One region of the Shewanella sp. MF05956 genome, then DNA from elsewhere that is predicted to be linked to it. Evidence: predicted binding sites of a transcription regulator. Region 1 holds the regulator's gene; the other holds the start of a gene.
What was found. The regulator FliA, encoded in region 1, starts transcription of late flagellar genes. The targets are predictions, from matches to a motif close to CTAAAGNTNNNNNNNNNNNNGCCGATA.

Region 1 (11,495 bases):
AACAAATCAGAATTGTTTCTGCAGTAGGTCAATAGTGATAACGTCAGTTTAAAGAGGTGCGTACGTGAAAATTAAACGATTTTTTGCCAAAGATATGCGTGCAGCATTGGCACAAGTTAAAGACACCTTAGGGTCTGACGCTGTCATTATGTCTAATAAAAAAGTGGCTGGTGGCATCGAAATTGTTGCCGCGGTTGATTATGACGAACCAAAAGCCGCTATGGCGTCGCAAGCGCCAACGAATAGCTTTATGGATGTCAGTGAAGATAGAGTTTCATTGGGCGCTAAACCTGCCGTTAAGGCACATTCAAAAGTGAGCCCACCGCCTGCAGCGGACTCGTTACAAGCATTACTTGAAAAGCAGCACAATCGCATGGCACAGCAAATGTCTGTGCATCAAGATGAACCAGAGTTACCTGAATGGGCTCGCCAATTACAAGGGGCTAAAACGGCTAAGCCTACCCCAAGTGCGCCACAGGTAAATCATCTTGAAAAACCCAATAAAAGTAATAAAAATCAATCTGCCGAGCTAGACTCATTGCGTGAGGAAATGGCATCGTTAAGAAGCTTACTGACCCACCAGGTGTCTTCTTTAATGAAAGATCACAAAAAGCGCTCTGATCCAGTTGGCGCCATGTTAGAAAGTAAATTAATTGCAGCTGAGTTTTCTCCCGCTGTTGCTGCTAAACTAGCTGGGCTGAGCCAACACTACACGCCAGCAGACTTAGTGCGAGCATTACCACAAAGTTTAGCTAATTTACTTGATAATCAAGGTGATGATATTGTTAAACGTGGTGGTGTAGTTGCTTTTGTTGGCCCAACGGGTGTCGGTAAAACGACTTCTTTAGCAAAAATTGCTGCGCGGTTTGCTGCACATCATGGTCCTGAACAAGTCGCGTTGATTACGACAGACCATTATCGAATTGGAGCATATGAGCAATTAGCGACATATGGTAAAATTATGGGCTGCCCTGTTAAGCAAGCACATGATTTAAGCGAATTAGAGCAGATTTTATATCAATTTAGAAATCGTAAGCTAGTGTTAATTGATACTGCGGGAATGGGACAACGAGACATGCGTCTTTATCAACAACTTGATAATTTGACTGCAAATAGTAGGATCCCAATTCGCAGTTATTTAGTGATGTCTGCCACTGGCCAGCGTCGTGTATTGCAAGATGCAGTTGAACACTTTAAACGCATTCCGTTATCGGGTGCTATTTTGACTAAATTAGATGAATCAGTATCAATTGCAGGTGCATTGAGCGTATTGATTCAAAATGAGTTACCATTGAGTTATGTTACTGACGGTCAACGTGTTCCAGAAGACATGAAAGTGGCTGATACACTAGAATTAGCCAAACAAGCACTAGCCGCATTAAACGAAACAGAACAACCAACGTCACAAGACACGGCATGGTCAAATGACACTGCCTATGCATTTGAGTAAAGATATGACTCGGGATCAAGCAAGTGGTTTACGTATGATGAATCAACCAAATAACGATAAAGTTAAAGTAATTGCCGTATCCGGTGGTAAAGGCGGAGTCGGTAAAACAAGCGTATCAATTAATACCGCAGTCGCATTAGCCGAAAAGGGCAAGCGTGTACTGGTGCTTGATGCTGACTTAGGTTTAGCCAACGTTGATGTGATGCTAGGGATCCGTGCAGAGAAAAATTTATCTCATGTTTTGTCTGGCGATGCCGAATTAGATGACATCATTGTCCGTGGGCCAAAAGGGATCGGTATTGTGCCGGCCACGTCTGGTTCACAAGCGATGGTTGAATTGACCCCAGCGCAGCATGCCGGTTTAATTCGTGCCTTTAGTGAAATGCGCACCCAGTTCGACATTTTAATTGTTGATACGGCTGCGGGTATTTCAGATATGGTGCTGAGTTTTTCGCGGGCGTCACAAGATGTATTAATCGTTGTATGTGATGAACCTACATCGATTACTGATGCTTACGCCCTGATTAAAATTTTAAGTCGTGAACACGGTGTGTTCCACTTCAAAATTGTGGCAAATATGGTGCGTAGTTTACGCGAAGGCATGGAATTATTTGCTAAACTCAGTAAAGTAACAGATAGATTTTTAGATGTGGCCTTAGAGCTTGTCGCTAGTGTTCCTTTCGATGAAAATTTGCGCAAAGCAGTTCGTAAACAAAAACTGGTCGTAGAAGCCTTTCCAAAATCACCTTCTGCGATTGCATACCAAGGGTTGGCCAATAAAATTATGACCTGGCCTGTACCGCAACAACCTGGTGGTCACTTAGAGTTTTTTGTTGAACGCTTAGTACAACGTAAACCAGTAGAAGAGGGGAGAGCGAGTGAATAAAGCCGCAGCGTATACTCAGTTCGATAACAAAACATCGATTGTTGAACAGTATGCACCGTTGGTGAAACGCATTGCTCATCATATGTTGGCAAGGCTGCCAGCATCAGTGCAACTGGATGATTTATTACAAGCAGGTATGATGGGGCTTCTAGAAGCATCATCAAAATTTGATGGCACCAAAGGGGCTAAATTTGAAACCTTTGCTGGCATTCGTATTCGTGGCGCAATGATTGACGAAATTCGCCGCGGTGACTGGGTTCCACGCTCAGTTCATCGTAATAATCGCCGTGTAGCCCATGTCATTGACGAACTTGAACAAGTGTTAGGGCGCGATGCACGAGACACAGAAATTGCTGAAAAACTTGATATGTCTCTCGATGAGTACCATCATATCTTAAATGATGTTTCTGTCGGTAAAATCATAGGCATAGAAGACCTTGGTGTTTCCCAGGATGTGTTAACCACAGACGACGAATCCCCAAATGAAGCTTTTGATTCTCTCGCCGAGACTCAGTTCCAATCTGCACTGGTTGAAGCAATTAAAACCTTGCCAGAAAGAGATGCTTTAGTGCTGTCGTTATATTATGACGAAGCATTAAACTTAAAAGAAATCGGTGCCATCCTTGAGGTAAGTGAGTCGCGAGTTAGCCAGATATTAAGTCAGGCCATGCTCAGACTAAAAGCCAAACTCAAGCATTGGACACAAGAATAATAACTAATTATAGAGCAAACGAGTGTCAGCTCACCGGAGGAAACCTTGGACAAGAATATGAAGATTCTTATTGTTGACGATTTTTCAACAATGAGACGTATCATTAAGAACTTGTTGCGAGACTTGGGATTTAATAATACCCAAGAAGCAGATGATGGCTCAACAGCCCTACCTATGTTACAAAAAGGTCATTTTGACTTTGTTGTAACCGACTGGAATATGCCGGGAATGCAGGGTATTGATTTACTTAGAGCAATCCGTGCAGACGATTCACTAAAACATTTACCTGTATTAATGGTTACGGCTGAAGCTAAGCGTGAGCAAATCATTGCTGCGGCTCAAGCTGGTGTTAATGGTTATGTTGTTAAACCGTTCACAGCCGCTACGTTAAAAGAAAAGTTAGACAAAATCTTTGAACGACTCGCTTAAGCAAGGATAAGTCATGCAGGCATCAATATCGGGGTTAATTACTCTCGAACAGGCCCAGCAACTTGTTGAACTGCTATCGGCGGGAGAGCAAGGTAAAGCTGACGAATTAATTAGAGATTTAGCGACTCCTCTGCAGCGTGAGCTGTTTGAAGAGGTCGGTAAACTCACTCGCCAATTGCACAGCGCACTAAAAGATTTCCAAGTTGATAACCGTTTATCTGAATTAGCGAACACTGAAATTCCGGATGCTAAAGAAAGATTAAACTATGTTATTGAGATGACAGAACAAGCTGCTAATAAAACCATGGATGCGGTTGAAGAATGTTTGCCTTTGGCCGATACCATTATAAGCAACATTCAATCTGTAACGCCTATGTGGGATAAACTGATGCGTCGCGACATCGAACTGGGTGAATTTAAATCACTTTGTCATGATGTTCAGCAGTTTATGTCTAATAGCGAGCATGATTCTAACCGTCTTCGTGAATTGCTCACTCAGATATTGATGGCGCAAGACTTCCAAGATTTAACCGGTCAGATGATCCGCCGAGTGATTGAACTAGTGCGCGAAGTAGAGAGTAATTTAGTATCCATGTTGACCGTTTTTGGTGACCATACTACTGAGTCATTACCTACAATTAAAGATAATAAGATAGAGGCAGAAGGCCCAATCATGAACGCTGAGTTACGTGAAGACGTGGTCACGGGTCAGGATGAAGTTGATGATCTGCTATCAAGTCTGGGTTTCTAATTAGGAGTCAATTTAATGTCATTTGATGTTGATGAAGAGATACTCCAGGACTTTTTAATTGAAGCTGGTGAGATTTTAGAGCTTCTACAAGAGCAGCTGGTCGCTCTTGAAAATAATCCTGATGACAGTGATTTACTTAATGCTATTTTCCGTGGATTTCACACCGTCAAAGGTGGGGCAGGTTTTCTAAGCCTTAAACCCATGGTTGATGTGTGTCACGAAGCAGAAAACACGTTTGATCTTTTACGTACTGGTAAACGTGTAGTCAATGCAGAGCTAATGGACATAATTTTGCAAGCGGTTGATGCAATTAATACCATGTTTGCTCAAACTCAACAGGGACAACAACAAGACCCTGCCGATTCAGACTTGTTAGCAAAACTAAAATTATTAAGCTCTGGCGCTCCACTGCCGTCTGAAATGGGTCAATCAACTGCTGAACCTGAAATCATAGAAGAAGCCGCTGAAGTCTCTGAACCTGAATATGTCGAAGACATTAGTGTGCAATCTACTTCTGCACCTAGCTCAACTGGTATTGATGAAATTGACGAATCTGAATTTGAAGCATTACTCGATGCCTTGCATGGCTCAGGTAAAAGCCCAACCTCAACAGCTACATCCGCTGTAAATCAAGACACCATAGCACCTAAATCGGCCAGTGCATCATCAAGCAATAGTGATGAAATTACCGATGATGAGTTTGAAGCATTACTTGATGAGCTTCATGGTTCTGGATCGTTTAAAGCCAAAGCTGAAACCACTAGCGAACCCATTAAGCCAGCAGAACCGGTTGTTGAACCATTAGTCGACTCTGATGAAATTACCGATGATGAATTTGAACGCTTATTAGATGAATTACATGGTAAAGGCAGTGCTCCAGTCGTTGCTAAACCAGCAGCCCCTGTCGTAGCGGCTACGCCTACACCTCCTAAAGTTCCTGACGCACCGAAAGCTGTTACACCAGCCCCCGTTGCCAAAGCCGCGCCGGCAGCAGTGCCCGTACCTAAAGCTGAAGTCGCCAAAGATAAAGCGCCTGTACCTGTCGCGGCTAAAGCCAATGCAGTCCCACAAGGCGAAACGACGGTTCGTGTAGATACTGCTCGTTTAGACCAGATTATGAATATGGTTGGCGAATTAGTGTTAGTGCGTAATCGCCTGGTGAGTTTAGGCATTACCCGCGAAGACGAAGAAATGTCTAAAGCGTTGGCCAACCTTGATCTCGTTACCGCTGACTTGCAGGGTGCGGTAATGAAAACCCGCATGCAGCCAATTAAGAAAGTGTTTGGCCGTTTCCCAAGGGTTGTCCGCGATTTAGCTCGAACATTAAATAAAGAAATTGATTTGATCATGATTGGTGAAGAAACCGATCTTGATAAAAATTTAGTTGAGGCACTAGCCGATCCATTAGTCCACTTAGTGCGAAACTCGGTAGACCATGGTATTGAAATGCCGATTACGCGTGAAGCCAATGGCAAGCCTCGAACAGGCACCATTACGCTTTCTGCGAGTCAAGAAGGTGACCATATCCTGCTTAAAATTGAGGATGATGGCGCAGGGATGGATCCTGAAAAGCTAAAACAAATTGCTATCACTCGCGGCGTGTTAGACGAAGATGCCGCATCAAGAATGACTGATAACGAAGCGTATAATCTGATTTTTGCACCAGGCTTCTCAACTAAAGTTGAGATATCTGATATTTCAGGCCGTGGTGTGGGCATGGATGTGGTTAAAACTCGCATTAATCAGTTAAACGGTACTGTTCACATTGATTCAATGAAAGGCAAAGGCACGGTTCTTGAAATTAAAGTGCCGTTGACCTTGGCGATTATGCCAACCTTAATGGTCGATGTGTCTAAGCAAGTATTCGCATTGCCGCTGTCGAGTGTGAATGAAATATTCAATTTAGATTTAACTAAAACTAATATTGTCGATGGCCAATTAACGGTGATTTTCCGTAATAAAGCTGTGCCATTGTTTTATCTTGAGCATTGGCTTCATAGCAAGAAAACGACGTTTAAGCATGGTGATAAAAAGCATGGCCATGTTGTTATTGTGCAGCTTGGCACTTTGCAGATTGGTTTTGTTGTCGACGCACTTATTGGTCAAGAAGAAGTGGTGATTAAGCCCTTAGGCAGTATGTTGCAAGGCACGCCTGGTATGGCTGGAGCAACAATTACTTCAGACGGCGGCATTGCGCTTATTTTAGATATTCCCGGTTTACTTAAACATTACGCCAAAAATAAAAACAAAAAATAAAAAAGTTCCATAAATTAAGGAATTAAATGGCCATAAAAGTATTAGTTGTAGATGATTCTAGCTTTTTTCGACGTCGAGTCAGTGAAATTGTTAATCAAGATCCTGATCTCGAAGTCGTTGCTGTTGCTGTTAATGGCAAAGAAGCGGTTGAGATGGCTGCAAAGTTAAACCCTCAAGTGATCACGATGGATATCGAGATGCCGGTTATGGACGGTATTAGTGCTGTCCGTGAGATCATGGCTAACAATCCTACACCTATTTTAATGTTTTCTTCGTTAACACATGACGGAGCTAAAGCGACACTTGATGCGCTAGAAGCTGGCGCGCTCGACTTTCTCCCGAAACGTTTTGAAGACATCGCGACCAATAAAGATGATGCAATTAGTTTGCTACAACAGCGCATCAAAGCGTTGGGTCGCAGACGAATGTATCGACCGAGCGCGTTATCAACTCCGAGTGCATTATCTAGCAATACAATAGACTCTCGTCGTTCATCGAGCTTATCAGACAACAGTTTAAGTGCATCTCGCCGACCATTAAGCTCAAGAATTAATCAAAGCACTGCAGCTGTTGGGAATGCTTCATTACCCTCGCGCAGCGGATTAACTTCGCCAGTGACTGAGCGTCAATCAGCACAGATTGCTCCATCAGTGTCTACTATTCGAGCCAGTGGTAAACAATACAAAGTCTTATTAATCGGTACCTCAACAGGTGGGCCTGTTGCACTACAAAAAGTGCTGACGGCATTTCCAGCTAATTACCCGCACCCTATTGTACTCATTCAACATATGCCGGCCGCGTTTACGCCCGCATTTGCTGCTCGTTTAAACTCGTTATGCAAAATAGAAGTGAAAGAAGCACAAAATGGCGACGTCATGCGTGCTGGTTGTGCGTATCTTGCACCTGGTGGTATGCAGCTAATGTTAGAGCGCGCCGGGATGACCGCACGCTTAAAAGTGTTAGCTGGTAACGCAGACATGAATTATAAACCATCGGTAGATATTACTTTTGCGTCAGCATCTAAAGCTTATGGTGGTGATGTCTTGGCTGTGGTATTAACTGGGATGGGAGCCGATGGCCGCGAAGGCGCCAGAATGCTTAAGTCAGCTGGAGCGACTATTTGGGCTCAAGATGAAGCCAGTTGTGTCGTATATGGAATGCCACAAGCCGTTGCTTCTGCTGGAATATCGGTACATTCTATTGCGCTTGATAATATGGCCGATGCGATTTTAAAAGAGACCAGTCGTGGCTAATTCAGCAACATCATTAATCACTAAGCTTCGATTAGGCTTATTTTTGTGCTTTGTTGCCATCCTTGTGTTAGGCAGTTTATATCTTGATTCACGGCGTAAAATGACCTTACTTACAAAAGAGGTTGAACAACTAAAATCTTCGCAAGTGTTATTGATGGTACCGGAAGACCAAGCTGAAAATATTTCCAATTGGTTGTTAATGCATCCAGAGCAAACCCAAGCCATGATTAGTCAGTCGGGCAAAAATGACACGAAAAGTGTGCTAGTTGGGCCAGGAGCAGAGGCGCCTAACAATGACAAATTATCACCATCGACTGACAGCTCACAGACATTACCAACGCATGAAGTTATAGTGTCTGAAAATGCTCAAGGCGTTAAAGTGATTCGCTTGCCTAATGGCGGTATTCGAGTTACCACTCGAGAAGATAAACAACAAAAACAGCAATGAGCATTCCATCGCATAATGATAAGTTGAGAGGCTTTTTTTGAAAGTATGGACAGTAGCAAATCAAAAAGGTGGTGTCGGTAAAACCACCACGGTTGCCAGTTTAGCTGGAGCGTTAGCTAAACGTGGTCAACGTGTGTTGATGATTGATACCGATCCTCATGCTTCATTGGGCTATTACTTGGGTATTGATTCCGATGAAGTACCAGGGTCGCTTTATGATGTGTTTTTAAATCATCAAGCTTTGACTCAAGAATTGATTATGCAAAATGTGATACCCACTCAAATAGAAGGTTTAGATATTATTCCCGCCAATATGGCACTTGCCACACTTGACCGTTCTTTAGGTCATCAAGAAGGTATGGGGCTAGTATTACGTAATTTATTATCATTAGTTGAAGACAAATACGATGTGGCCATTATTGATTGTCCGCCAGTGCTTGGGGTATTAATGGTCAATGCGTTAGCGGCGAGTAATCATATTATTATTCCGGTGCAGACTGAGTTTTTAGCGATAAAAGGTTTAGAGAGAATGGTGAAAACCATGGAAATTATGGGCCGTTCTAAAAAGACCCGTTATAGCTACACAGTGTTACCGACAATGTACGATAAACGCACCAAAGCATCACCAATAGCGTTACAGTTTTTACAAGACAAATATGGACAAACATTGTGGCCTAATGACGTGATCCCAGTAGATACCAAATTTAGAGATGCCAGCCTAGCGCATTTACCCGCATCACATTATTCTGCGACGAGTCGTGGGGTTAAAGCATACAATCGTCTGCTTGATTTTTTATACGCTCGGGAGTTTACTCATGTCAAAATCGGTTGATGAAACTGTTTTTGATTATTTCAGTATTTTATTACAGGAACCGGCAGAAGCCCAACCTGCAATAACATCTGAAACCAAGCCAGTCGCTGCACCTATCGCGGTTCATCCTAAATCGATAGACAATGCTAAGTCAGCACAAGAGAGTGCAGATGTGACCAGTAAACCTGAGTCTTCATTTGCGTCACAAATAAAAGCTGCGAGTGCTCGACGTTTTGCTGAACCCGCAACTCAAGTCGATAAATTAGCACTGGAAAAGCTACTGTCTGCGGTATCGCATGTCGACAAAGGCACTGATATACAGCTGCAAATTAAGGCCAGTGCAGAAAGAGTGCGTCAAGCTATCAGCCAAACAGAGACGACACCTGTTGAGCAATCCGCGCTAAAAAGTATAAATATACAAAAAACGTCATTAACGAATAAAGAAATCAAACCGTTAGTCGATATAAAAACTGATAATAGTGCGCTAGCTGAATTAAAAGACGCTATTATTAAACATGACAAGCTCGCTGAAGACAAAGCCGCGCAACAACAAGCGTTGCAAACGCAAACTGGGGCGACACCACCGAGTATTACTCAAAATTTACAAGACGTATTAGATGATGAATTTCAGGTATTATTCTTTAATGTTGCAGGCTTAACCTTAGCCGTGCCATTAGTGAGTTTAGGTGGCATTATAAAGATAGAGAAAATTAACCATCTCATTGGTAGGCCGTCATGGTTTAAAGGAGTGCAAACTCACCGCGACAGTAAAATTAATGTGGTTGATACCTGTGCCTGGGTCATGCCAGAAAAATATACACCGGCACTGGCAGAAACAGTGAACTATCAGTATCTTGTTATGTTAGAAAACAGTTCTTGGGGCTTAACCTGTGAGTCATTGGTTAATGCCGTGAAGATAGACAAATCACACGTCAATTGGCGTGAAAAACCGGGTAAGCGTCCTTGGCTTGCTGGGGTAGTAAAACAACAAATGTGTGGCATTTTGCATGTACAAGCATTGATTGAAATGCTTGATGCAGGTTTAGGTTGTCAGGATTCGATTGACCGAGGTTAACTATGAGCGATTCTAGAAGTGTAGCAGCGGTTGCTGCGGGTAAAGACGATGCAGTATTACAATGGGTAACATTTAAGTTAGACCATGAAACCTACGGCATCAATGTAATGCAAGTTCAAGAAGTGTTGCGTTATACCGAGATAGCCCCTGTGCCGGGCGCGCCTGATTATGTACTAGGCATTATTAACCTTCGTGGCAACGTCGTGACCGTCATTGATACGCGCTCACGTTTTGGTTTGCAGTCAGCTGAGCTTGATGATTCTACCCGTATTGTGATTATCGAAGCCGAAAAACAAGTTATTGGTATTTTGGTAGACAGTGTTGCAGAAGTGGTTTATTTACGTCGCTCAGAAATCGATAACGCGCCAAATGTGGGAACTGAAGAAAGTGCTAAGTTTATTCAAGGCGTGAGTAATCGTGATAATGAATTATTGATTTTAGTCGACCTAGATAAGTTATTGTCAGACGACGAGTGGGACGAATTAACACAGCTTTAATTTTTAATTTGTAATCCTAAAGCCAACCATTGTTTGTTGGCTTTTTATTTTGCTTTTATGTAATGGCAATGTAGGTATGTTGATGGGTGATGAATTTTTAATTGCTGCGCTAGTTTCCGTGATTATTTGCCTTGGTTTGGTGCTTTACTTACAAAAACAATCACGCAAGTTAAAGACTAAAGTTGACGCATTAACCGTGCTAGTTAAAGAAAGTGATCGCCAACGCGAAGCTGTAAAACGCGAATTACAAGAATTGCGCAGCGGCACGATTGGTGTTGGCCGTCGAGTGGTTGAACTAGAAAAAAAGCTTGTTCAACAGTCCGATATGATTGAAGAATCCAGCCAGCAAGACCCACAAGCTAAGTTGTATTCTCGTGCGGTTAAAATGGTTGCGCTAGGGGCGGGTATTGAAGAGTTAATTCAAGAATGTGAACTACCCAAAGCCGAAGCCGAGCTGATTTTAAGATTGCATCGAAAGTAATACCAATCCGCATTCTGAGTCATCACTTATTAAGACGGAATGGTATATAGATAAAAACAACAACGCCATCAACTTGATGGCGTTTTGTTACTAATTATTAGACTGATTAATGATTAGACTAACTAATGACTAATTAATTGTCATTGAAAGCATAAGAATAGGCTTGAAGTCGCGCTTATTTTCGACGCATTTTAGCGACGAACATACCGTCACTGTCTGCCAGTTGCGGCCATATGGTGAGCATGTTGCATAACTCACCAGTAAACGGGTGTGTAATTGGAATAAGCTCAAATTCATTGGTTTGCGCCAAAAAAGCCTCCACGACATGCTCGTTCTCACTCGGCGACAGTGAACATGTGGCATACACTAACTGCCCACCCGATTTAACAGCTGCAGCACTTCGAGTTAAAATATCCAATTGAAGCGCGGGTTTATCGCTGACTGCA
Region 2 (11,495 bases), on a different contig from region 1:
TCAACATTGATGCGCAGCTGTAAATTATCAATACGCATCTCTTCTTCAGCAAATACAGTGGGGTCAACTTTGCCTTTGTTGTGCTCAGCTCGCAAAATGGCTTTGAGTTTTTTAAGGGTTTTAACCAACTCTAAGACCTGTCTGTCATTGTCTGGTAAGCGAAAGTTTTCAATAGCTGGCACTTGGCTAGGAGAGTTTGATACTGTGGTTATTTGCGCTTTAATATCGCCAAGGCGACGTTCATAGTCCGATTTTAATTGACCAGAAGAATGGGGTACTGATTGCTCTAATGCATCTTGAATACGGCGGTATAACACGAGCATGATGTGGCTAGAGCAAGGAGCCATACCCGTGTTAGATAATACCGCATCGGTTTCGTCAATAATGGCGCGTTGACGCGATACTTCAATACGGCGTTCAGCTTCTGCGCGCTCTTTTTGTTGTTGGACGATACTAAAACCGATAATCAGTAATAGCAGTGCGCCGATAAGAATTAATACCAAAATTAAGGACATAAAGGTTCCATTTTATCTTTCATATCACATGGTGACAAAGCCAATAATAATGGCTAAAAAGTGATTTTGACGAATAGATAAATTAATCAAAAAATTTCATCAAAAGTAGCTTATATCTTAGCGTATGTCATTACGGCTGTCGTTGAATAATAAGTCGTTTTGTGGAGAAATTAATAAACTAAACAAACAAATCATTAACAGACTGTACATAAGAGCGCATTATCGGTTTTTTTTCTTGCTCGTTATTACTATATATATTACATTTCACATTTAGTATAACGTTTTGTCATAGTTGAACGATGGTTCTAATTATGCAAAAAACAAAATAGACTTTATTCTTATTCGCGTCATGTGTGGATAGGTGACGGTTAAATCAAGGATCACACCATGAAACTGCAGCAACTCAGATACATTGCAGAAGTCGTTAAACACAATCTTAATGTGTCATCGACAGCAGAAAACCTCTATACCTCACAGCCTGGTATCAGTAAGCAAGTGCGCATGCTTGAAGATGAGCTAGGGATTCAAATATTTGGTCGCAGTGGTAAGCATTTAACTCATGTTACACCAGCAGGTCAGCAAGTTATTGATATTGCTAATGATATATTAAGCAAAGTTGACAGTATTAAAAAAGTATCTGAAGAGTACACCAAACCTAACCAAGGTGAGTTAAATATTGCCACTACAGATACTCAAGCACGTTATGCGCTGCCACAAATTATTCGTGAGTTTATTAAGCGTTATCCAAAAGTTAACTTGCATATGCATCAAGGCACGCCTTCGCAAATCAGCGAGCAAGCCGCAAGAGGCGATGCCGACTTTGCTATCGCCACAGAAGCCATGCATTTATATACCGATTTGATTATGTTGCCTTGTTATCACTGGAATCGTTCTATTGTGGTGACCCGCGATCATCCTTTGGCGACTCAATCGGGCAAAATCAGTATCGAAGATTTGGCCCAGCACCCATTAGTGACTTATGTATTTGGTTTTGATAAAGCCTCTGAAATTGAGAAGTCATTTAAACGTGCAGATTTAGATCCTCGGGTGGTGTTCAGCGCAACCAGTGCCGACGTATTAAAAACCTATGTACGTTTGGGGTTAGGTGTGGGTGTGATTGCTTCTATGGCAATCGATCCTGCCGTCGATAACGATTTAGTCGCGATTGATGCGAGTCATTTATTTGCCCATAGCACAACTAAAATAGGCTTTAGGCGTGGAAGCTTTTTACGCAGTTACATGTATGATTTTATGCGTCATTTTGCACCGCATTTAACCCGCGACGTGGTTGAAAAAGCGGTTGCTTTACGTGATCAACAATTGATTGATGAAATGTTTGCCGATATTTCACTGCCAGTTAAGTAGGGCAAAGCGTGTCAAACAAACAATAAAAAACCTCGCTAACAAGCGAGGTTTTTTGTCTGTACAGATCAGTGGTTAGCACTGATGTGTAAGCTAATTAGTCTGGCGCGTAGCCCGATGGACCAATTAATTCGCCATCTAAATACGCTTTACCCTCTGCCATTGTTAATCGGCCTAAGCTGAACCATTTTACCACTAATGGGTATATAGCATGCTCTTGCTCGTGTACTCGCTCTGCTAATACAGTGGCATCTTCGCCAGTGTATACAGGCACTTTAGCTTGTAATATTACCGGGCCAGAGTCTAGTTCTGGAATAACAAAATGTACGCTAGCACCGTGTTCGTCATCACCGGCTTCAATGGCACGTTGATGAGTATGTAAACCGGTGTACTTAGGTAATAATGACGGATGAATATTGATCATTTTCCCTAGGAAACGGCTAACAAAGTCATCAGTTAAAATGCGCATAAAACCAGCCAGTACAATTAAATCAGGCTGATATTTTTCAACGGCAGCTAACAAACGCGCATCGTATTCGCTACGCGTTTCATGTTTATAAGCAATCACGCAACTGGTATCAATTTCGCTATGGTGAGCGCGGATTAATCCATAAGCATCCGGTTTGTTGCTAATGACTCCCACCACATTTGCATTTAAGTTATCGTCACAACCATCAATAATGGCTTGAAGATTACTACCACTGCCAGAGATCAGCACCACAACACGACAGCTTTGGCTCATTAGATGATCTCCACTTGCTCTTCGTCACCTTGACGAGTGGCAATTTCACCAATTAACCAAGCGTTTTCACCTTCAGCTTTAAGCAGTGTTAATGCTGCGTCTACTTTGTCTGCTGGTAGGGCGATAATCATGCCTACACCACAGTTAAATGTGAGGTACATTTCGTGTTGAGCGATATTACCGTTTTGCATTAACCAGTCAAATACCACTGGCCACTGCCAAGAATCACCTTTTACAACGGCTTTGCAATCTTCAGGAAGGACTCGTGGGATGTTTTCCCAGAATCCGCCGCCAGTGATGTGCGCCATTGCATGAATGTCTGATTGTTCAATCAGTTTCAATAGTGGCTTAACATAAATTCTAGTCGGCTCAAGTAAGTGTTCTATTAGCGGCTTGCCAGCAAGATCTTGCTGGGTATCGGCCTGGCTAACTTCTAATACTTTACGAATTAACGAGTAACCGTTCGAGTGAGGACCACTAGACCCTAAAGCAATCAGCGCATCGCCAGCTTTGACTTTCGTGCCATCAATGATGTCAGCTTTTTCAACGACGCCAACACAGAAGCCAGCAAGATCGTAATCTTCGCCTTCGTACATGCCTGGCATTTCAGCGGTTTCACCACCAATTAAAGCGCAACCAGACTGGAAACAGCCTTCTGCAATACCATTCACTACAGAGGTCGCCGTTTCAACGTCCAATTTACCGGTAGCGTAATAGTCGAGGAAAAAAAGTGGCTCAGCACCAGATACAATTAAGTCATTAACACACATCGCAACTAAATCAACACCTACAGTGTCGTGCTTTTTGTAATCAATGGCTAAGCGTAATTTGGTACCAACACCATCAGTGCCCGAAACCAGTACAGGGTGTTTGTATTTAGTCGGTAATTCGCATAGTGCGCCAAAACCGCCTAAATTGCCCATAACTTCTGGACGGCGAGTGCGTTTTACCGCTGATTTAATGTTGCTAACTAACGCATTACCTGCATCGATATCAACGCCGGCGTCTTTGTAACTTAGGGGGGTAGGAGTGCTCACGGAGGATCCTCTAGGGTACATCGTTTTATGGAATTTTATGCGGCAGTATTCTACCAGTTTGTCTCATTAGTCGAAAGCCATGTTTTTACTTTATCCTGAAAAGAAAACGATGAATTGCCTATTTTTTATTGGTTTAGCTCACGATTTACTGCATTTTTGAAACTTTATGTTTTATAGAAGGGATAAATGGACTAACATTTGTCAAATTTGCCTGAAAGTCGAAAAATCTAGGAGAAAGAAATGAAAGTCGTTGAAGTTAAGCATCCACTGGTTCGTCATAAAGTCGGTTTGATGCGTGAAGCGGATATCAGCACCAAACGATTTCGTGAACTGGCCACTGAAGTTGGCAGTTTATTAACCTATGAAGCAACAGCTGATTTTGAAACTGAAACCGTCACCATTGATGGCTGGAATGGTCCTGTCAGTATTGAGCAACTTAAAGGTAAAAAAGTCACGGTAGTGCCTATTTTACGTGCGGGTTTAGGTATGATGGACGGCGTGCTTGAGCATCTTCCAAGTGCACGTATCTCTGTTGTGGGTATTTACCGTGACGAAGAAACACTACAGCCTGTCCCTTACTTTGAAAAAATCGTCAGCAATGTTGAAGAGCGTATCGCGTTAGTGGTCGACCCAATGCTTGCGACGGGCGGATCAATGATTGCAACTATCGATTTGTTGAAAAAACGCGGTTGTACCTCGATTAAAGCATTAGTGCTTGTTGCCGCGCCAGAAGGCATCAAAGCGTTAGAGCAAGCGCATCCAGATATTGAACTATACACAGCCGCCATTGATGACTGCTTAAACGAGCAAGGGTATATTTTACCTGGTTTAGGTGATGCGGGTGATAAGATTTTCGGGACTAAATAACCGATTATTAAGCCGTTAAAAAAATATCGTTAATAAAATGGGAGCCAAATAAGCTCCCATTTTTTATGAGTATTTTACGTTAATTGACAAGACTATAGTGTTCTACAACACCATGGCTGCTATCCAGCCAAAGACTAACAATGGAATGTTGTAATGGACAAATGTTGGGATCACACTGTCACGAATATGATCGTGTTGGCCGTCGGCATTAAGACCCGCTGTAGGGCCTAAGGTCGAGTCTGATGCTGGTGAACCTGCATCGCCTAGTGCGGCAGCAGTACCGACCAACGCAATCGTTGCCGCAACAGAAAAACCAAAACTGAGCGCTAATGGTACATAAATAGTGGCGATAATGGGAATGGTCGAAAACGATGACCCAATGCCCATGGTAATAAGCAAACCCACAATCAACATTAATAGTGCCGCGAGCGCTTTATTGTCGCCAATAATATCACCAAGCGATGTGACTAACGTGCCGACTTCACCGGTTGATTTTACGACAGCAGCAAAACCTGCGGCTGCAATCATAATAAAGCCGATGTTAGCCATCATATGCACGCCTTGATTAAACAAGTCTTTGCTGATGTCTTGTTTAATGATCCCTGAAAAACGAAAAATGATAAAACCACTTAACGCGCCAAAAATCATCGAGTCAGTTTGCAGTTGAACAATGAGTGTAACGACAATGGCCGATAGCGAAATAATAATGCTTTTACGGCTAATAACCGGCGTTATCGTGTCGCTAATAACGGGTTGTTCAATCATATATTGTCTTGGTTTGCGGTAACTAATGAATACTGCGGTGAGTAAACCACATACCATGCCCAAGGCGGGTAGTAACATTGCTTGTGGTATTTGGGCTGTGACGGCATTTAAGCCATTGGTGTTTAAATTAGCCAATAAGATATCGTTTAAGAAAATCCCACCAAAACCGATCGGTAAAATCATATAAGTGGTGACTAAACCAAACGTCAAAATACACGCAATAAGGCGACGGTCGATATTGAGCTTAGAAATAACGTGCAATAGCGGCGGAATAAGAATGGGGATAAAGGCGATATGGATCGGTAAAATGTTCTGCGACGAAACCGCCATAGCAAGAATGGTGACTAACAATAACCAACGTACCAGTTGAGTGTTACTGCTATTCGGTTCTTTGCCTAATTTGTTAATAATGGCATGAGAAATTAATGTCGTTAAGCCTGAGTGAGACAACGCTGCAGCAAATGCACCCAGTAATGCGTAACTCAAGGCTATTTGGGCTCCGCCCCCTAAACCATCATTAAAGGCCGCGATGGTTTGATGGATATCTAATCCACCGACTAAACCCGCAACAACAGCACTAATGGTTAATGCAACCACAACGTTAATTCGAATAAAGCTTAAAAACAGCATTAAACAGACAGCGATAACAACCGCATTCATAATCGTAATTCTTTAAAGTAAGTGAGACGGCTATTTTTGACTGCGCAGTAGTGTTTGTCCAGCGTAGATGAAAATTTTAGGTGATGATGCAAGGTTTACATCAATGATTGGGCAGATTTAATACAAATCAACCTGTGTATTAATTGTTCTCTATTACAAAATGGTGCCATATATAACGGTTAGTATGGCTGAGTTTACGGATGAAAGAAGTGAGGTTATTAGGCTTTGTCGTATTTTTGTCACACGGCAGTATTACATTAGTGAGTCTGCATGTTTTATTTTTCAGCAGGTAAACTTTTTTCAACTGAAATAACTTATAAGTCGGCTAAATTAACTGTATGGTATATGACTGAATAAGTCGCAATGGTAACAATGTTTAAGTAGTGGATAACCGCGAAAGAATATTTGTGCCCTTGTAGCATGTAAAAAGCCATTAAATGGAGATAGATAATGAGCGTATTAGTAGGCCGTCCAGCCCCAGATTTTACAGCCGCAGCCGTTCTTGGTTCTGGTGAAATTGTTGACACATTTAACCTCGCTACCGCGATTAAAGGTAAGCCAGCGGTTATTTTCTTCTACCCACTTGATTTTACTTTTGTATGCCCATCAGAGCTTATTGCTTTTGATCACCGCATGGAAGAGTTCACTAAGCGTGGCGTTGAAGTGATTGGTGTTTCTATTGATTCACAGTTTACTCATAACGCATGGCGTAACACTCCAGTAGACAAGGGTGGTATTGGCCAAGTTAAATACACTCTAGTTGCTGACGTTAAGCACGAAATCTGTAAAGCATACGATGTTGAGCATCCAGAAGCGGGTGTTGCTTTCCGTGGTTCTTTCTTAGTCGATAAAGAAGGCCAAGTACGTCACCAAGTGGTTAACGATTTACCATTAGGCCGTAACGTTGATGAAATGATCCGTATGATCGACGCACTTCAGTTCCATGAAGAGCACGGTGAAGTTTGTCCAGCAGGTTGGTCAAAAGGCGAAAAAGGTATGACTGCTAGCACTGAAGGTGTCGCTGCATACTTAAAAGATAACTCTTCAAAGCTATAATGCTGCGAGTTTGAGCCAATAAAAAAAGCTGCTTCGGCAGCTTTTTTGTTGGAAAAAATTATCTAGAGTGACACTCAATCCATTCTCATATCGGCTGATATCATACCGGCCGAGGTTAAAGAGTCGGTGGATGTTACTTATTTTCTCAGGTTATTTGTTCTGCTTCAGTATCATCAGCGTCTGCACTGACAAGTGGCCAGCCACCGAGTGCTTTCCAACGATTAACGATATGGCAAAACAATTCCGCTGTACGTTCTGTGTCGTAAAGCGCTGAATGTGCCTCTTTGTTGTCAAAATCAATCCCAGCCATCTTGCACGCTTTAGCGAGTACGGTATGACCAATGGCTAAGCCTGCGAGTGTAGCAGTATCAAAGCTTGCAAACGGATGAAACGGTGAACGTTTTAAACTATTGCGTTCGATTGCTTGATTAACAAAGCCTAAATCAAATGCAGCATTGTGGGCGACAATAATGCAGCGATGACAGTCAGCCGCTTTTTGGGCTTTTTTAACTTCTTTAAAAATTTCTAAAAATGCGACTTTTTCATCTACAGCACCACGAAGCGGATTAGTGGGGTCGATGCCGTTAAATGCTAATGCTTCGGGTTCTAAATTGGCACCTTCAAATGGCTCAATATGAAAATGTAAGGTTTTATCGAGTTCAATGACACCATCACTGTTCATTTTTAACATGCTGACAGCAATCTCAAGCAACGCATCTGTTTTGGCATTAAAGCCTGCCGTTTCAACGTCAATCACCACAGGGAAATAACCACGGAAGCGGTGTTTAAACTTGTTAGCGTCGCAAATATCAGTCATTACAGTCTTCATCCTCAATTGATATCATTTTCAGAGCAAATGACATAAGCCGAGTATTATGCGCAAACTCACGCGCAGTGTCATGTTTGATTGTGGTTTTTATCAGCGATTAAACATGATTGTTTGCTAAAGAAACCCTATATAAGGCCGATAACTAGAATGTAACCGATTTAAAGGGTGTTTTTTATGTGGCGAAAACTGATGGTACTCACAAGTTTGTGTCTTTGCTCAACGGCTCATGCCGATTTGAGACATTATGTTGCGTCTTTAGAAAGCTCAGCATGGCGAGTGGGTGAAAATAATCCAATTGAATGTCGACTCGAACACGACATTCCAGATTATGGTCGGGCCATTTTTACTAGCCATGCCGGCAAAGAGTTAAATCTACACTTCACATTAGACATGTGGCTAAAGCCTGATTCTGTAACCAATGCCACGTTAATTAGTCGTGCACCGAGTTGGCGCCCTGGACATAACTCTAAAGAGATTACCCAATTATCTTATCAAAAACAGTTTAATGGCGAAGTCCCTAAAAAAGCCGCATGGTCGATGTTGACAGAATTAAGCCAGGGTATGGAACCGACTTTCTATTATGCCGATTGGTACAACCAAAGTTCCAAAATAGCGGTAGGATTATCGTCTGCTAACTTTGGTGGCAAATATCGTGAGTTTCGCTCTTGTTTAGCCAATTTACTGCCTTACAGTTTTGATGATATTGCTTTTACAGTATTAAATTATCAAGAGGGGGGTGTGGAGTTAACGCGCTTCTCGAAAATGCAGTTGCAAAAAGTACAACGCTATTTGTCTTTTGACCCTGAAGTAGAACTTGTGCTTATTGATGCTTACACAGACAGCTATGGTGGTCGCTCAATAAATCAAAAAGTGTCCGATAAACGAGCTGACTCAGTTAAAGATATTTTGGTTGCCAGTGGTATCCCACAAGACCGCATTCATACCCAAGGGCACGGAGAAAAGCGTCATGTTGCGGCTAACGATCTTGCACAAGAGCGCCAAACTAACCGTCGCGTGGTGATTAAAATAACCAAAGAGATTTAAACTTCTATATAGCATGTCGTTTATAAATATATGCCAGCCCAAGTGGATAACTGCTTGGGCTTAATTTTGTGCGTCATTTATGGACATTATGCCGATAACCTTGCTTTGCGGGATGTTTTTAATAAAGGCTGTAATACCAATCAATATTAATAAGATGCCCTAATCTTAATCAATATTGATTGTTTGTAGGGTTTTGTTGAAAAAAAGGCAAAAAAAACCCACTTAATCCAAGTGGGCTAAATAATTTGCAATCAACAAATTTAAGGAAGGAAGTCAAGCATAAGAACTAGGGTAAACTGAGGTATTGGGTTACACCAGTTTGGAGTTCTTGGTTTTCAGCATCTGAATCGGATGTGTCCTGAAAACAAAGCTATAATAGAATGAATATTCTAATTCGACAAACAAGAAAAATTATGATTTCGCATTATTAAAACTAATGACTTAATGAGGTTGTTGGTAGTGAAAGTAGGCTTTATACCCAGTAATAGCGGTTTATTAAGTTATTATACATTTTAGCTGCATAACTAGTCGGATTAGCAAATTAAGCTAAATGATAATATTTAACAAATGAAGGCAGTGATGATTTTTTGGTGACATCTCTTAGTGATAAAGGGGGGTAGTATCAGCGTTGATACCACTTAACACAGTCTTGATCATGTTTGCTGTGTTCTCATGACTTGCACAACGCATTAATGAATTCGTGCAAGGTTATTAGTCTGTAATTTTAAGGTTAAATTAAGTCTTTGTAAGCTTTGTTTTGCAGCCTAATATAATTGCATTATGTTTAGCATTTAACTTTAGTATTCGGACTTTGCGTTATTAAGGCGTCTTGGCCGATAAGTCTCTTGTGTTGCTTAAGGTAAACCGAATAGCGAACGGATAATTAATGTGTGTTATTGATTATCCTTTTACCGCCAATTTACTCTCAAATCACGACTAATTTAGTGTCGTATAACTCGCGGTTTAATTACGCTTTTTTGTTTGAAAAATTGTTAATGTTTTGGGTAAAAACATTAATAAAGCTTCATCTATTACAGTTCCTGAGGTAATTCGGGTGTTTTAGCGCATTTTGAGCAAAATAAAGTCTGTTTTTAGCCTCAGACATTATTCACAAGCGTGTTGCTACTCGGTATAGTAGGCCAACTTTTGCCTCCTAAGAATTGATGCTCTGATTATGTTTGTTTGGCCCATATCAATTTACTATGAAGATACTGATGCCGGTGGTGTTGTGTATCATTCAAACTATTTGAATTTTTTTGAGCGGGCACGAACACAATGGTTAAAATCGATGGGTGTTCGCCAAGCTGAATTGCTGGCGGAAGATATCGCTTTTGTCGTAAAACATGCAGAAATAGATTTTCGTAAAGCTGCAAAATTTGAGCAAGACTTATTGGTTGAGTCCAAGGTCGAAGAATTAAAGAAAGCGTCATTGGTGTTTCACCAGCGCTTAGTAGATCATCAAGGCGATTGCTATTGTGAAGCGACAGTGGTTGTCGCGTGTATATCTTTATCACGAATGCGTCCCCGCGCTATTCCCCTAAATATTGTTCAGGAGTTCGACAGTGCACGCTGAAATTTCATTTATTGGCTTGTTTTTAGAAGCCAGTGTGTTGGTAAAATTGGTCATGTTGACCTTGTTGGCATTATCGATTGCCTCTTGGGCCGTGATCATTCAACGCAACAAATTATTAAGCTCAGCAAGAGTAAAAGCGCTACGCTTTGAAGACACGTTTTGGTCGGGTGTTGATTTAAACCGTCTTTACAAAGAGCTTATTGCACGTGGAAGTGCGATTTCTGGTTTAGAATCGATGTTTGTAGCCGGTTTTAAAGAATATACTCGTCTAAGCAAAGTGAACAGTAAATCTCCAGAAGCGGTGATGGACGGAACGTCTCGTGCGATGCGTGTTAGCTTGTCGCGTGAGATGGAAAAACTTGAAAATCATTTACCCTTATTAGCCACCATTGGTTCAACGAGTCCATATATTGGTCTGTTTGGTACTGTGTGGGGGATCATGAACTCATTTATCGCACTCGGCGCGGTTGAAAACGCAACGTTAGCAATGGTAGCACCAGGTATTGCTGAGGCATTGATTGCAACTGCAATGGGTCTTTTTGCAGCTATTCCAGCGGTCATTGGTTACAACAGATTTTCAACTCAAGTAGAAAAGCTTGAAAGCTCGTATGCTAACTTTATGGAAGAATTCTCAAACATATTGCAACGTCAAGCATATAGCGAGAAGGAAGCTGTTTAATGTATCAGCGTAAGCGTCGTCGTCCGGTTGCAGAAATCAACGTGGTGCCTTATATCGACGTTATGTTGGTGTTGTTAATCATTTTTATGGTGACAGCGCCAATTGTATCGCAAGGTGTTAAAGTTGAATTGCCGCAAGGTAATGCAGAATCTCTGCCACCAGACAGTAAACCACCGATAGTAGCGTCAATTGACGCTGCAGGTGAATACTTTTTAAATGTGGGCAGTAGTTCAAATTCTGTGGCTATGGATTTAGAGCAGGTGTCTACTGAAGTTGGGGCATTAATTCAACTTGAGCCATTAAGACCCGTGGTTGTAAAAGCTGACCGCTCAATTCCGTATGAAAGCGTTATCCAACTCATGATAA

Region 2: the regulator FliA is predicted to act here: its motif matches at 7,948-7,974, upstream of AC19MX_RS08350 (flagellar protein MotY).

What each region holds. Positions count from the first base shown of each region.
Region 1 covers NZ_JCAYNV010000016.1:53,188-64,682, reverse strand. The annotation lists gene flhA (flagellar biosynthesis protein FlhA) at 1-35, shown strand, start outside; gene flhF (flagellar biosynthesis GTPase FlhF) at 65-1,450, shown strand; gene AC19MX_RS16850 (MinD/ParA family protein) at 1,455-2,336, shown strand; gene AC19MX_RS16845 (RNA polymerase sigma factor FliA) at 2,329-3,048, shown strand; gene cheY (chemotaxis response regulator CheY) at 3,094-3,477, shown strand; gene AC19MX_RS16835 (protein phosphatase CheZ) at 3,491-4,228, shown strand; gene AC19MX_RS16830 (chemotaxis protein CheA) at 4,244-6,484, shown strand; gene AC19MX_RS16825 (protein-glutamate methylesterase/protein-glutamine glutaminase) at 6,511-7,737, shown strand; gene AC19MX_RS16820 (membrane anchored protein in chemotaxis locus) at 7,730-8,185, shown strand; gene AC19MX_RS16815 (ParA family protein) at 8,223-9,017, shown strand; gene AC19MX_RS16810 (chemotaxis protein CheW) at 9,001-10,071, shown strand; gene AC19MX_RS16805 (chemotaxis protein CheW) at 10,074-10,568, shown strand; gene AC19MX_RS16800 (DUF2802 domain-containing protein) at 10,651-11,049, shown strand; gene AC19MX_RS16795 (RsmB/NOP family class I SAM-dependent RNA methyltransferase) at 11,225-11,495, opposite strand, start outside.
Region 2 covers NZ_JCAYNV010000006.1:75,758-87,252, reverse strand. The annotation lists gene AC19MX_RS08390 (hypothetical protein) at 1-515, opposite strand, end outside; gene cysB (HTH-type transcriptional regulator CysB) at 903-1,880, shown strand; gene purN (phosphoribosylglycinamide formyltransferase) at 1,975-2,619, opposite strand; gene purM (phosphoribosylformylglycinamidine cyclo-ligase) at 2,619-3,656, opposite strand; gene upp (uracil phosphoribosyltransferase) at 3,897-4,523, shown strand; gene AC19MX_RS08365 (Na+/H+ antiporter family protein) at 4,626-5,948, opposite strand; gene AC19MX_RS08360 (peroxiredoxin) at 6,399-7,004, shown strand; gene rnt (ribonuclease T) at 7,150-7,821, opposite strand; gene AC19MX_RS08350 (flagellar protein MotY) at 8,008-8,877, shown strand; gene ybgC (tol-pal system-associated acyl-CoA thioesterase) at 10,049-10,450, shown strand; gene tolQ (protein TolQ) at 10,440-11,129, shown strand; gene tolR (protein TolR) at 11,129-11,495, shown strand, end outside.